DNA from 4 places in the Streptomyces sp. NPDC127117 genome. Region 2 is predicted to be linked to each of the others. Evidence: riboswitches for the same ligand, from Rfam matches in the RefSeq annotation. Region 2 holds a riboswitch; each other region holds the start of a gene.
What was found. A riboswitch is a leader RNA that binds a small molecule or an ion and turns the genes downstream of it on or off. The one in region 2 is predicted to bind cobalamin.
Positions count from the first base shown of each region.

Region 1: linked by a shared signal. The riboswitch ahead of ACFVH0_RS20770 (ABC transporter substrate-binding protein) and the one ahead of cobN (cobaltochelatase subunit CobN) in region 2 are both predicted to bind cobalamin.
Region 3: linked by a shared signal. The riboswitch ahead of ACFVH0_RS23010 (cobalamin biosynthesis protein) and the one ahead of cobN (cobaltochelatase subunit CobN) in region 2 are both predicted to bind cobalamin.
Region 4: linked by a shared signal. The riboswitch ahead of metE (5-methyltetrahydropteroyltriglutamate--homocysteine S-methyltransferase) and the one ahead of cobN (cobaltochelatase subunit CobN) in region 2 are both predicted to bind cobalamin.

Region 1 covers NZ_JBHXTM010000022.1:102,207-105,357, forward strand. The annotation lists gene ACFVH0_RS20760 (acyl carrier protein) at 1-2, shown strand, start outside; gene ACFVH0_RS20765 (beta-ketoacyl-[acyl-carrier-protein] synthase family protein) at 1-1,222, shown strand, start outside; cobalamin riboswitch at 1,317-1,505, shown strand; gene ACFVH0_RS20770 (ABC transporter substrate-binding protein) at 1,541-2,608, shown strand; gene ACFVH0_RS20775 (FecCD family ABC transporter permease) at 2,662-3,151, shown strand, end outside.
Region 2 covers NZ_JBHXTM010000013.1:146,069-149,219, forward strand. The annotation lists gene cobN (cobaltochelatase subunit CobN) at 1-1,777, opposite strand, end outside; cobalamin riboswitch at 1,848-1,997, opposite strand; gene cobG (precorrin-3B synthase) at 2,045-3,151, shown strand, end outside.
Region 3 covers NZ_JBHXTM010000026.1:60,945-64,095, reverse strand. The annotation lists gene ACFVH0_RS23020 (anion permease) at 1-853, shown strand, start outside; gene ACFVH0_RS23015 (hypothetical protein) at 888-1,118, shown strand; cobalamin riboswitch at 1,313-1,445, shown strand; gene ACFVH0_RS23010 (cobalamin biosynthesis protein) at 1,590-2,603, shown strand; gene ACFVH0_RS23005 (cobyric acid synthase) at 2,600-3,151, shown strand, end outside.
Region 4 covers NZ_JBHXTM010000030.1:21,902-25,052, reverse strand. The annotation lists partial or broken gene ACFVH0_RS24995 (malate synthase A) at 116-354, shown strand; cobalamin riboswitch at 430-651, shown strand; gene metE (5-methyltetrahydropteroyltriglutamate--homocysteine S-methyltransferase) at 818-3,136, shown strand.

The DNA.
Region 1 (3,151 bases), on a different contig from region 2:
GAACAGGCCGGCCGTCGCCGTCACCGGACTGGGCATGATCACCCCGGTCGGCAACGACACCGAATCCACCTGGCAGGGGGTGTGCGCGGCTGTGTCACCGGCCCGCACCGTCGCCGAGCTCGAAGGATGCGCGATCGACTTCGCCTGCATGGTCGACGGCATCGACCTGGACGCCGCGATCGGCGGCCGGGCGTCCTTCCGCATGGGGAAGTACGTGAAACTCGCCGTGCTCGCCGCCCGGGAGGCGGTCGCCGACGCCGGGCTCGACCCGGCCCGGTGGGAGGGAGACCGGGTCGCGGTGGTCGTCGGCACCAGCAGTGGCGGCTCCGCCTCGCTGACCGAACAGGCCGTCGTGCTCGACCGGCTCGGCGCCGGGGCCACCTCGCCGTCGGGCATCCTGCTCACCATTCCGAACATGCCCGCCGCCGAGATCGCGATCCAGCTGAGGGCCACCGGCCCCAGCCTGGCACCGTGCACCGCCTGCTCGTCCGGCGCCACCGCGCTGTCCGTGGCCCGCGACCTGCTGGTCACCGGACAGTGCGACATCGCGATCGCCGGAGCCACCGAGTCGATCGTCTACCCGGTCGCGATGGCCGGGTTCGCCAGATCCGGGGCCGGGGCACGCACAGGCGGCGACCCCGCCACGCTGTGCCGGCCCTTCGCGGCCGACCGGGCCGGCCTGGTCATGGGCGAGGGCGCGGCGGTCATGGTGCTGGAACGGGTGGACGACGCCCGGGCCCGGAGCGCGGCCCCACGGGCGCTGCTCGCCGGCACCGGAGCCACCACCGACGCCCACCACCCCATCAGCCCGCATCCGTCCGGCGCGGTCGCCCAGGCGGCGGTGGAGGCCGCGCTGCGCGATGCGGGCTGGGCCGCCGAGGACGTCGAGCACGTCAACGCGCACGGCACGGCGACCCCGGTCAACGACGCCACCGAGGCCGCCCTGATCGCCCGGGTCTACCCGCACCGGCCGCCCATCACCGCGCCCAAGGGCGTACTGGGGCACTGCATGGGGGCGGCCGGAGCGATCGAGGCCGGACTCACCGTTCTCACGCTCCAGCGCGGAGTCGTACCACCGATCGCCAACCTGGACGCCCCGGCGCCCGAGTTCGACATCGACTGCGTGACCAAGCAACCTCTGCGGCGGCCCATCAGGCGCGCCGTCAGCCATTCCTTCGGATTCGGCGGCCACAACGCCGTGCTCGCTCTTCAGCGTCCCTGAGAGCCGCTCCGCAGACAGCAGGCAGGTGGTGCGACGGGAAGACAGCCCGGCGTACCACCGGCCACACACCGCCCGTGAGCTGCGCAGAGGCACGTGATAGCTTGCCGGGGCCAGTCAAACTCCACGTAGGGGTCAGGGAATCCGGTGCGAATCCGGAACTGACGCGCAGCGGTGAGGGGGACGGGCGGGGCCACGGCCACTGGGATCACCCTCGGGTGCCCGGGAAGGCGCTCCGTCCGAACGAACCCGAGTCCGAAGACCTGCTGGCATCCGCGATCCGGCACCGGGCCGCGGAACTCCGTACAACGGGCTCCGCGCATGAGTCCAGAGACGCAGAGGGACTCCGTGCCGTCCATAGCCAGCTCCGTCCGCACCATCGCCCTGCTCTCGGCGGGACTCGTCCTGCTGACCGCCTGCGGAGGCGGGGCCGGTGACTCCAGCGCGAAACCGGGCCGCGCGGACGGATATCCGGTGACGCTGAAGAACTGCGGCCGCACCGTCACCGTCGAGGCCGCGCCGCACCGCGCCGTCTCGGTGGACCAGGGATCGACGGAGATCCTGCTCTCCCTCGGTCTCGCCGACCGGATGGCCGCCACCGCGACCTGGACCGACCCGGTGATGAAGGGCCTGGAGAAGGCCAACGCCGACGTGCCCAGGATCGCGGACAACCGGCCGTCCTCGGAGAAGGTCCTCGACCGCGAACCGGACTTCGTCAGCGCCTCGTTCGAATCGACACTCGCCAAGGGCGGCGTCGCACCCCGCGAACAGTTCGAATCGCTCGGCGTCCCCACCTATGTCTCGCCCGCCGACTGCACCGGCAAGGACAACAGCGGCGGCGGTGACGGAGCCCGCAGCGCGCCGCTCACCATGGACAGCGTCTACGGCGAAGTGCACGACCTGGCCCGGGTGTTCGGCGTACCGGAGCGCGGCGACACGCTCGTGGCCACGCTGCGGGAGCGGGTGAAGAAGGCGGCCGAGGGCATCGACGCCTCCGGCACCACCCTCCTGTACTGGTTCTCCGACTCCAAGGCCCCGTACCTGGCGGGCTGCTGCGGAGCCCCCGGAATCATCACCGAAGCACTCGGCGCGAAGAACGTCTTCGACGACACCCGCGAGGAATGGCCCCAGATCAGCTGGGAGACCGTCGCCGACCGCAACCCCGACGTCCTGGTCATCGGCGACCTGACCCGTAAGGCCCAGACCGCGGAGAGCGCCGCGAAGAAGATCGAGTTCCTGGAGTCCAACCCCGCCACGAAGAACATGGACGCCGTCAGGCACAAGCGGTACGTCCTGCTGAGCGGCCAGGCCATGAACCCGTCCATCCGGACGGTCGAGGGCGTCGAACGCGTCGCAGCCAAACTGCGCAGGTTCGGGCTCGCGGGGTGACGCCCACCGAACGCGGCACGAGGGTGACCGCGCCACCGGCCGCCGTCACGACGGTGAGCGTCACGACGGGCGTACGACGGCTGCGCGGCGGGGTCCTGTGGGCCTGCGGCCTCGCGCTGCTCGCCGTCTCCGTCGCGGTCGCCGTCACCATCGGACCCGCACGCGTCTCGGTGGCCGACGTCTGGTCCGCGGTGGCCGCCCACCTCGGTGGAGGCGATTCGCGGCTCTCCCCGATCCGGGACGGCATCATCTGGAACCTGCGCATGCCGCGCACCCTGCTCGCCGCGGTGTGCGGCGCCGGGCTCGCGGTCTGCGGCACCGTCATGCAGTCCCTGCTCCGCAACCCGCTCGCCGATCCGTTCGTCCTCGGCGTCTCCTCCGGCGCGTCCACCGGAGCGGTCGTGGTCGTCGTCCTCGGCGTCGGCGGGGGAGCGGTGTCGATCTCGACCGGCGCGTTCATCGGGGCGCTGTGCTCGTTCGCCCTGGTGCTGCTGCTCAGCCACACCCTGGGCGGCACGACGGACCGGGTGGTGCTCTCCGGTG
Region 2 (3,151 bases):
GGGCGATGTCCCCGTAGCTGTCGGCGCGTGCCATCGGCGGTACGAGGTGGTCCACCAGCGTGGCGTGGACGCGCCGCTTGGCCTGCGTTCCCTCGCCCGGGTCGTTGACCAGGAACGGGTAGATCAGCGGGAGGTCGCCGAGGGCGGCGTCGGGGCCGCAGGCGGCGGAGAGGCCGGCGTTCTTGCCCGGCAGCCACTCCAGGTTGCCGTGCTTGCCGAGGTGGATCATCGCGTCGGCGCCGAAGCCGTTGTCGTCGGCGGGGGCGGCGATCCAGCGGTAGGCGGCCAGGTAGTGGTGCGAGGGCGGCAGATCGGGGTCGTGGTAGATCGCGATCGGGTTCTCGCCGAAGCCGCGCGGCGGCTGGATGAGGATGAGCAGATTGCCTCGGCGCAGGGCGGCGAGGACGATGTCGCCGTCCGGGTTGCCCGACCGGTCCACGAACATCTCGCCCGGGGCGGGGCCCCAGTGCTGCTCGACGGCTTCGCGGAGCTCGGCCGGAAGGGTCGCGTACCAGCGCCGGTAGTCGGCGGCCGGGATCCGGACCGGGTTACGGGCCAACTGCTCCTCAGTGAGCCACTCCTGGTCGTGGCCGCCGGCCTCGATCAGTGCGCGGATCAGCTCGTCGCCGTCGCCCGACACCAAGCCGGGGACCTCCTCCGTACCGAAGTCGTATCCCTGGTCGCGGAGTCGGCGCAGCAGGGCGACGGCGCTGGCCGGGGTGTCGAGGCCGACGGCGTTGCCGATCCGGGAGTGCTTGGTCGGGTACGCGGACAGCACCAGCGCGATCCGCTTCTCGGCGGCCGGGATGTGGCGCAGCCGGGCGTGGCGCACGGCGATCCCGGCGACGCGGGCGGCGCGCTCGGTGTCCGCGACGTACGCGGGCAGGCCGTCCTCGTCGATCTCCTTGAAGGAGAACGGCACGGTGATCAGGCGGCCGTCGAACTCGGGGACCGCGATCTGGCTGGCGGCGTCGAGCGGGGAGACGCCCTCGTCGTTGCCCTCCCAGTCGGTGCGCGATCCGGTGAGGCAGAGCGCCTGGAGGATGGGGACGTCGAGGCCGCTGAGGACGCCCGCGTCCCAGGACTCGTCGTCACCGCCCGCCGATGCCTCGGCCGGCCGGGTGCCGCCCGCGGCGAGGACGGTGGTCACGATCGCGTCGGCGGCGCGCAGCGCCTCGATCAGTTCGGGCTCGGGGGTGCGCAGCGAGGCGACGTACAGCGGCAGCGCGCGGGCGCCGGCGTCCTCGACGGCACGGCACAGGGCGTCCACGAACGCGGTGTTGCCGCTCATGTGGTGGGCGCGGTAGTAGAGCACGGCGACGACCGGGCCGTCGGTGCGGCGGGCGGTGCGCTCCAGCGGGCCCCAGGAGGGTGCCGGGGCGGGCGGTGCGAATCCGTGGCCGGTGAGCAGGACGGTGTCGGAGAGGAAGCGGGCAAGCTGGTCCAGGTTGGCGGGGCCGCCGTGGGCCAGGTAGGCGTGGGCCTCGGCGGCGATGCCGATGGGGACCGTGGAGGCGGCCATCAGCTGGGCGTCGGGGGCCTGTTCGCCGGTGAGGACGACGACGGGGCGCCCGGTGGCGAGGACTTGGTCGAGGCCGTCCTGCCAGGCGCGTACGCCACCGAGGAGCCGTACGACGACCAGGTCGACGCCGTCGAGGAGCTGCGGGAGGTCCTGGAGCGGGAGCCGGGAGGGGTTGGCGTAGCGGCAGGAGACCGGGCCGTCCGAGGCGCGGGCGCTGAGCAGGTCGGTGTCGGACGTCGACAGGAGCAGGATCATGCGGCGTCGGGCCTTCCTCGGGGTGTCCACGCCCCGGGCGGTGTCGGAATGGAGTCTCCCCTGCTCGACGGAGTCGAGGGCCGGGGAAGGGAGTTCCTGACTCGCCCGGCCGGGGCCGGGCTCACAGTGGCGGGACCGTGCCGGAATCTCACCGGACTTCCTCCCCTGTCGCCGTCTGTGGCGACGACGTGCCGGATGGCCCGTCACTAGGCATAGTAAGGGCCGGTCAACCGATGGAGGACATACGGTTCTGCTCGGATGGTCGGTATGCTCGCCGCCATGCCCCCACCTGCCACTTCGCCTTCGCTGCCCGAAGACGCGTCTGCCCGGGACCGCGGTGACGCCTGCCCCGGCACACTGCGGCTGCACCGGGCGGACGACGGCGCGCTGGCCCGTGTCCGGGTGCCCGGTGGTCTGCTGACCGCGGCGCAGGCGGATGCCCTGGGTGCGGTGGCGGAGGGACTGGGCGATGGTGAGTTGCATCTCACTTCGCGAGGCAATGTGCAGTTGCGCGGGCTGAGCCCCGACTGCGGTGGCGAACTGGCCGGCCGGCTGGGCGAGGCGGGACTGCTGCCCTCCGCCCGCCACGAGCGGATACGCAACATCGTGGCGTCGCCGCTCTCGGGGCTCGACGACAGCGGGGCGGCGGACGTCGGACCGTGGCTCCGGACGCTGGACTCGCTGCTGTGCGCGGGCGCGCGGACGGCCGGGCTCTCGGGCAGGTTCCTGTTCGTGCTCGACGACGGCCGTGGCGATGTGGACGCGCTGGGCGGCGATGTGACGCTGCTGGCGCAGGACGGCGGAGCGGCGCTGCTGCGGATCGGCACGGCCCGGACCGTGGTGCGGATACCCGGTGCGCAGGCGCCGCGGGCCGCCCTCCTGGCGGCGGAGATCTTCCTGGAGCGGGCGTCGGGCACCGGCGCCTGGCGGGTGTCGGACCTGCCCGGCGGCTCCGGCTCCCTTCTCGACGAGGTCGTACGGCGGTTGCGGGAGGAGGATCCCGGCACCGCCGCCACCGAGGACCGCGACTGCCCGCGCGGCTCGGACGGCCCCGCCCCCGGCGTGGTCACCGGTCCGCACGACGGGGCGGCGCTGTCCGTCGGAATCCCCCTGGGTCGGATCGACGGGGCGCAGTGGCGGTCGCTGACCGACACGGCCCGGCACCGGGGACGTGGTGAACTGCGGCTGACTCCGTGGCGCGGGGTCGTCGTACCGGGGGTGGAGCGGCGACGGGCGGCGGGGCTGCTGGACGAGCTGGGGGCCACCGGCCTCATCGTCGGACCCGACTCCCCCTGGACCGGGGTGGGTGCCTGTATCGGCCGCCCCGGCTGCGCGAAATCGCTCGCCGATGTGCGGGACCGGGCGGCGGCCGTG
Region 3 (3,151 bases), on a different contig from region 2:
CGCGGTCGCCGCCCCGATCGTCGCCGGTCTGGCCGCGCTGCTGGCCACCAGGCTCACGTACCGGATCGGCGGCAAGGTCCGCAACGAAGCCCAGGAGAAGGCCACCGCCAAGGGCTACCGGGCCGGGCAGATCGCCTCGGCCGGACTGGTCTCGCTCGCCCACGGCACCAACGACGCACAGAAGACCATGGGCATCATCACCCTGGCCCTGGTCACCGGCGGCGTCCTGCACCCGGGCGCCAACCCGCCGGTCTGGGTCATCGTCGCCGCCGGTACGGCCATCGCGCTCGGCACCTACCTGGGCGGCTGGCGCATCATCCGCACCATGGGCAGCGGCCTCACCGACCTCAAGCCGCCGCAGGGCTTCGCCGCCCAGACCAGCGCCGCGACGGTCATCCTGGCCTCCTCGCACCTCGGCTTCTCCCTCTCCACCACCCAGTCCTGCTCCGGCGCCGTGATGGGCGCGGGCCTCGGCCGGCAGGGCGGTGTGGTCCGCTGGTCCACCGCCACCCGGATGTTCGTCGCCTGGGGTCTGACCCTGCCGGCCGCCGGACTGGTCGGCGCGGGCGCGGAGCTCCTCACCAAGCAGGGCACCTGGGGTGTCGTCGTCGTCGCGGCGCTGCTGGTCGCGGGCTCCGGTGCGATCTGGCTGGTGTCGCGCCGCAAGCCGGTCGGCCACGACGATGTCGCGCCCCAGGACGGCGGGGTCGAGCCCGCGGGCGTCGTCACCGCGGCCATCGCCGCCGTCAGCCCGCCGCCCACCATGGCCGCGGCGCCGGCCCAGAACCTCACGACCACCATTCCGGCCCCGGCCGGAACCACCCAGGACCCGGCGCGACCCGCCACCGTCTGAGCCGGCCGACAGGCCGGCCGTCTAAGGAATCAGCATGAACATCGACTGGGCAGCCCTCGGCTCCGTATTCGGCGTCTCCCTCGTTGTCACCGTCGCGCTGGTGGGCCTCTTCACCCTGGGCATCGTCGGCCTCTCCAAGCAGCCGGAACCGGCGGCGCAGGGCGGCTCCGGCGGCTCGCTGCTGCTGGCCCGCGCCGGCGCGTACGTCTGCTTCGGGCTGTGCGCGGCGGCCGTCGCGTACGGGATCTATCTGATCGTCGCCTGAGAGCGACCCACAATCAGCGACCCACAATCAGGGGGCGGTCCGAGCCGCTCCCGCGCACGCTCCTCCGTCGGGCCGGACACCACAGGTGTCCGGCCCGATGTGGGTATCAGCACACTGCGCCGTCGCAGGTCAACGGCAGGTTGACGGGCGTTCGCGGGGCGTGGTGGACTGCCGGAGCCAATTACGGCGACAGCAGAGGAAGCCGGTGCGAATCCGGCGCGGTCCCGCCACTGTCACCGGGGAGCGGTCCCCCAACACCGGAAGTCACGGCTCGCGCGAGCGGGCTGGAAGGCCGGGGGAACCGCGGATCCGGAAGCCAGGAGACTCTCGTCGCCGGTCACGTCGAACCAGGGCGCGGACCCTGAGTGAGGACATATCGCCATGCCTGGCTGCCGTGCGTCCGCTGTTTCGGCGCTCTCGACGAGAGCCGCCTGTACGAAGGTCCGCCGAGGCGCGACGGCCGGCTGAACCGTGCGAGCCGACCGCATCTTCGCGTACGGCGCCACGGCCGGTCTGATCGGCGATCTGCTGCTCGGTGACCCCCGCAGGGGGCACCCGGTCGCCGCCTTCGGGCGGGCCGCGGCGGGCGTCGAGCGCCGGCTGTGGCGCGATCACCGCGGCTGGGGCGCGCTGCACACCCTGGTCTGCGCCGGAGGCGCCGCGGGCGGTGCCGCGCTGATCGGCCGTGCCGTGCGTCGCAGCCCCGCCGCCTCCGTGGCACTGACCGCCGCCGCCACCTGGTCCGTCGTCGGCGGCACGTCCCTGGGGCGTGAGGCGCGGGCCATCGGCGGCGCCCTGGCCGCCGGTGACATCGACCTGGCCCGCGAGCGGCTGCCGCATCTGTGCGGCCGCGACCCGCACTCCCTGGACGGGCCGCAGATCGCCCGCGCCGTGGTGGAGTCCGTGGCGGAGAACACCTCGGACGCCGTGGTCGGCGCGCTGGTGTGGGGTGCGCTGGCCGGGGTTCCCGGGCTGGCCGGATTCCGGGCCGCCAACACCCTGGACGCCATGGTCGGGCACCGCTCGCCCCGGCATCTGCGCTACGGCTGGGCCTCGGCCCGCCTCGACGACCTCGCCGGCTGGCCCGGCGCCCGGCTCACGGCCCTGCTGGCCGTCGCCGCCGGGGGGCGGCCGCGGGGAGCGGTCCACGCCTGGCGGGCCGATGCCGCCAAGCACCCGAGCCCCAACGCGGGCCCGGTGGAGGCGTCGTTCGCGGGCGCACTCGGCGTACGGCTCGGCGGAACCCTCGCGTACGGCGGCCGGATCGAGCACCGCCCGGTGCTCAACGGGGAGACGGGCCGGGCCGTGGAGACCGCGGACATCGAGCGCGCGGTGCGGCTGTCGCGCCGGGTGAGCGCGCTGGCGCTGGGCGTCTGCGTGGCGGGGCGGCTCGGCGCGGCCCTCGCCGCGCGGCGGATCGCCGGGCGCCGGACCACCGGGAAGAACGTGGCGGGATCTCGCGCCGCAGGACGGAGAAGCGCATGAGCGGCGGGCTGCTGGTCGCCGGAACCACTTCCGACGCGGGCAAGAGCGTCGTCACGGCAGGCATCTGCCGCTGGCTCGTGCGCCGGGGCGCGAAGGTGGCGCCCTTCAAGGCGCAGAACATGTCGCTCAACTCGTTCGTCACCCGCGAGGGCGCCGAGATCGGGCGGGCCCAGGCCATGCAGGCCCAGGCCGCCCGCGTGGAGCCGACGGCGCTGATGAACCCGGTTCTGCTCAAGCCCGGCGGCGACCGCTCCAGCCAGGTCGTCCTGATGGGCAGGCCGGTCGGCGAGATGAGCGCGCGCGGCTACCACGGGGGCAGGCAGGAGGCGCTGCTCTCCACGGTCGTGGACTGCCTGGAGCAGCTCCGGAGCACGTACGACGCGGTGATCTGCGAGGGGGCGGGCAGCCCGGCCGAGATCAATCTGCGGCGCACGGACATCGTGAACATGGGCATCGCGCGGGCGGCACGCTTCCCGGTGGTGGTCGTCGGTGACATCGACCGCGGTGGCGTCTTCGCCTCGTTCTTCGGTACGACGGCGCTGCTCGCC
Region 4 (3,151 bases), on a different contig from region 2:
GCCGGCTTCCCTCCGCAGGCAGCCCACGGCTCTCGCGGTCCATGGGAAGCGCTGCCCATCGGGCATTTCGGCGATCTGGACTACGAACCGCGCGACCACGGCGCAGGGTCGAACGTGCCGGGAGGTCTTCGACGGCGTCCTCGGCGACCGGCCCCACCGAGTGGACCGCCGCCGGGACGATGTGGAGGTGACCCCGGCCGACCTGTTGTCGGTGCGCCGGATCAGCGGGCCGCCGACCCCCGGGGGTGTGCGCACCAACGTCTCCGTCGCGCTGCGCTGGTTCGCCGCCCGGCTGCGCGGGCAGGGCGCGGTGGCGCTGGACGGCTGATGGCGGACGCGGCCATCGCCGAGATGCCCGGGTGCTTCCCGAGTGTCCTTTGTCACTTTCCGAATCCTGGACGGTTCTCGTCCCCACTGAGTGACGGCCCGTAGTCTGACGGAGCAGCTGGTTCGCCCTGTCAGCCAGGCAGGGAGTCGTAAGAGGGAACCCGGTGGGAATCCGGGACTGCCCCGCAGCGGTGAGCGGGAACGACCGCCGTCATACGCACTGGGTCCGAGGTACCGGACCTGGGAAGCGACGGCCATTAGGTGTCCTCCGAGAAGAGGGCGTGCCCGCGAGTCCGAAGACCTGCCAACTGCCCGTGTGCGGACCACTCCGCGCGCGGACACCCCGGTGACCTCGAGGGCGGGTCGGCGTACATACCAGACGGGACGACCGCGCCTTTGCCGCGCGGGATCATCACCTCTGGTTGGCCATTCCTTCGCGCTCTCGTCCCGTCTCCGGGGCCCAGGGATTCATCTCGCGAAGGAGATCTCCGTGACCAGCAAGTCCGCAGCCGCGGCAGCACGGGCCACCGTGTACGGCTACCCCCGCCAGGGCCAGAACCGGGAACTGAAGAAGGCGATCGAGGGCTACTGGAAGGGCCGCGTCACCGCCGATGCCCTCCGGGACACCGCCGCCGACCTCCGTCGGAGCAACTGGCGGCAGCTCGCCGACGCGGGCGTCGACGAGGTGCCCACCGGCGACTTCTCGTACTACGACCATGTCCTCGACACCACTGTCCTGGTGGGCGCGATCCCCGAGCGGCACCGCGCAGCCGTCGAGGCCGACGCGCTCGACGGCTACTTCGCCATGGCGCGCGGCACCCAGGAGGTGGCACCCCTGGAGATGACCAAGTGGTTCGACACCAACTATCACTATCTGGTGCCGGAGTTGGGCCCGGAAACGGTGTTCACCGCGAACTCCGCCAAGCAGGTCGCCGAACTTGAGGAGGCGCTCGCACTCGGTCTCACCGCCCGGCCGGTCCTGGTCGGCCCCGTCACCTACCTCCTGCTCGCCAAGCCCGCTCCCGGCGTGCCCGCGGACTTCGACCCGCTCACCCTCCTGGACCGGCTGCTCCCGGTGTACGCCGAGGTGCTCGCCGATCTGCGCGCGGCCGGCGCCGAATGGGTACAGCTCGACGAGCCCGCTCTGGTGCAGGACCGAACCCCGGCCGAACTGAACGCCACCACCCGCGCCTACCGCGACCTCGGCGGCCTCACCGACCGGCCCAAGCTGCTGGTCGCCTCCTACTTCGACCGTCTCGGCGACGCCCTGCCGGTGCTCGCCAAGGCCCCGGTCGACGGCCTCGCCCTGGACTTCACCGAGGCCGCGGCCGCCAACCTGGACGCGCTGGCCACCGTCGGCGGACTCCCCGGCAAGCGGCTGGTCGCCGGAGTCGTCAACGGCCGCAACATCTGGATCAACGACCTGTCGAAGTCCCTGTCCACCCTCGGCACCCTGCTCGGGCTCGCCGACCGGGTCGACGTGGCAGCCTCCTGTTCCCTGCTCCACGTCCCTCTGGACGCGTCCGCCGAGCGGGATGTCGCGCCGCAGATCCGGCGCTGGCTGGCCTTCGCCAAGCAGAAGACCGCCGAGATCGTCACCCTCGCCAAGGGCCTCGCCCAGGGCACCGACGCCATCACCGCCGAACTCGCCGCCAACCGCGCCGACCTGGCCTCCCGTGCGGGCTCGCCGATCACCCGCCATCCTGCCGTGCGGGCCCGCACCGAGGCCGTGACGGACGCAGACGCCCACCGCTCCCAGCCGTACACCGAGCGGGCCGTGGCCCAGCGTGCCCATCTCGGGCTGCCGCTGCTGCCCACGACGACCATCGGCTCGTTCCCGCAGACCGGCGAGCTGCGCGCCGCCCGCGCCGACCTGCGCGCCGGGCGCATCGACACGGCCGGGTACGAGGAGCGCATCAAGGCGGAGATCCAGGAGGTCATCTCCTTCCAGGAGAAGACCGGCATCGACGTCCTGGTGCACGGCGAGCCCGAGCGCAACGACATGGTCCAGTACTTCGCCGAGCAGCTCACCGGCTACCTCGCCACCCAGCACGGCTGGGTCCAGTCCTACGGCACCCGCTACGTCCGCCCGCCGATCCTCGCCGGGGACATCTCCCGCCCCGAGCCGATGACCGTACGCTGGACGTCCTACGCCCAGTCGTTGAGCGACCGGCCCGTCAAGGGCATGCTCACCGGGCCGGTCACCATGCTCGCCTGGTCCTTCGTCCGCGACGACCAGCCCCTCGGCGACACCGCCCGGCAGGTCGCCCTCGCCCTGCGCGACGAGGTGGACGACCTGGAGGCGGCCGGGACCTCGGTCATCCAGGTGGACGAGCCCGCGCTGCGAGAGACGCTGCCGCTGCGGGCCGCCGACCGTCCCGCCTACCTGGCCTGGGCGACCGAGGCATTCCGGCTCAGCACCTCCGGTGTACGGCCCGGCACTCAGATCCACACCCACATGTGCTACGCCGAGTTCGGTGACATCGTCCAGGCGATCGACGACCTCGACGCCGACGTGATCAGCCTGGAGGCAGCCCGCTCGCACATGCAGGTCGCCAGGGAGCTGGCCGGCCACGGCTACCCGCGCGAGGCCGGACCGGGGGTCTACGACATCCACTCGCCTCGTGTGCCGGGGGCCGAGGAGGCCGCCGAGCTGCTGCGTACCGGACTGAAGGCCATCCCTGCGGAGCGGCTGTGGGTCAATCCCGACTGTGGGCTGAAGACCCGCGGCTGGCCCGAGACCCGCGCCTCGCTGGAGAACCTGGTCAGCGCGGCCCGCACGGTCCGGGGTGAACTGACCGCCTCCTGACCGGTAGATCCCGGT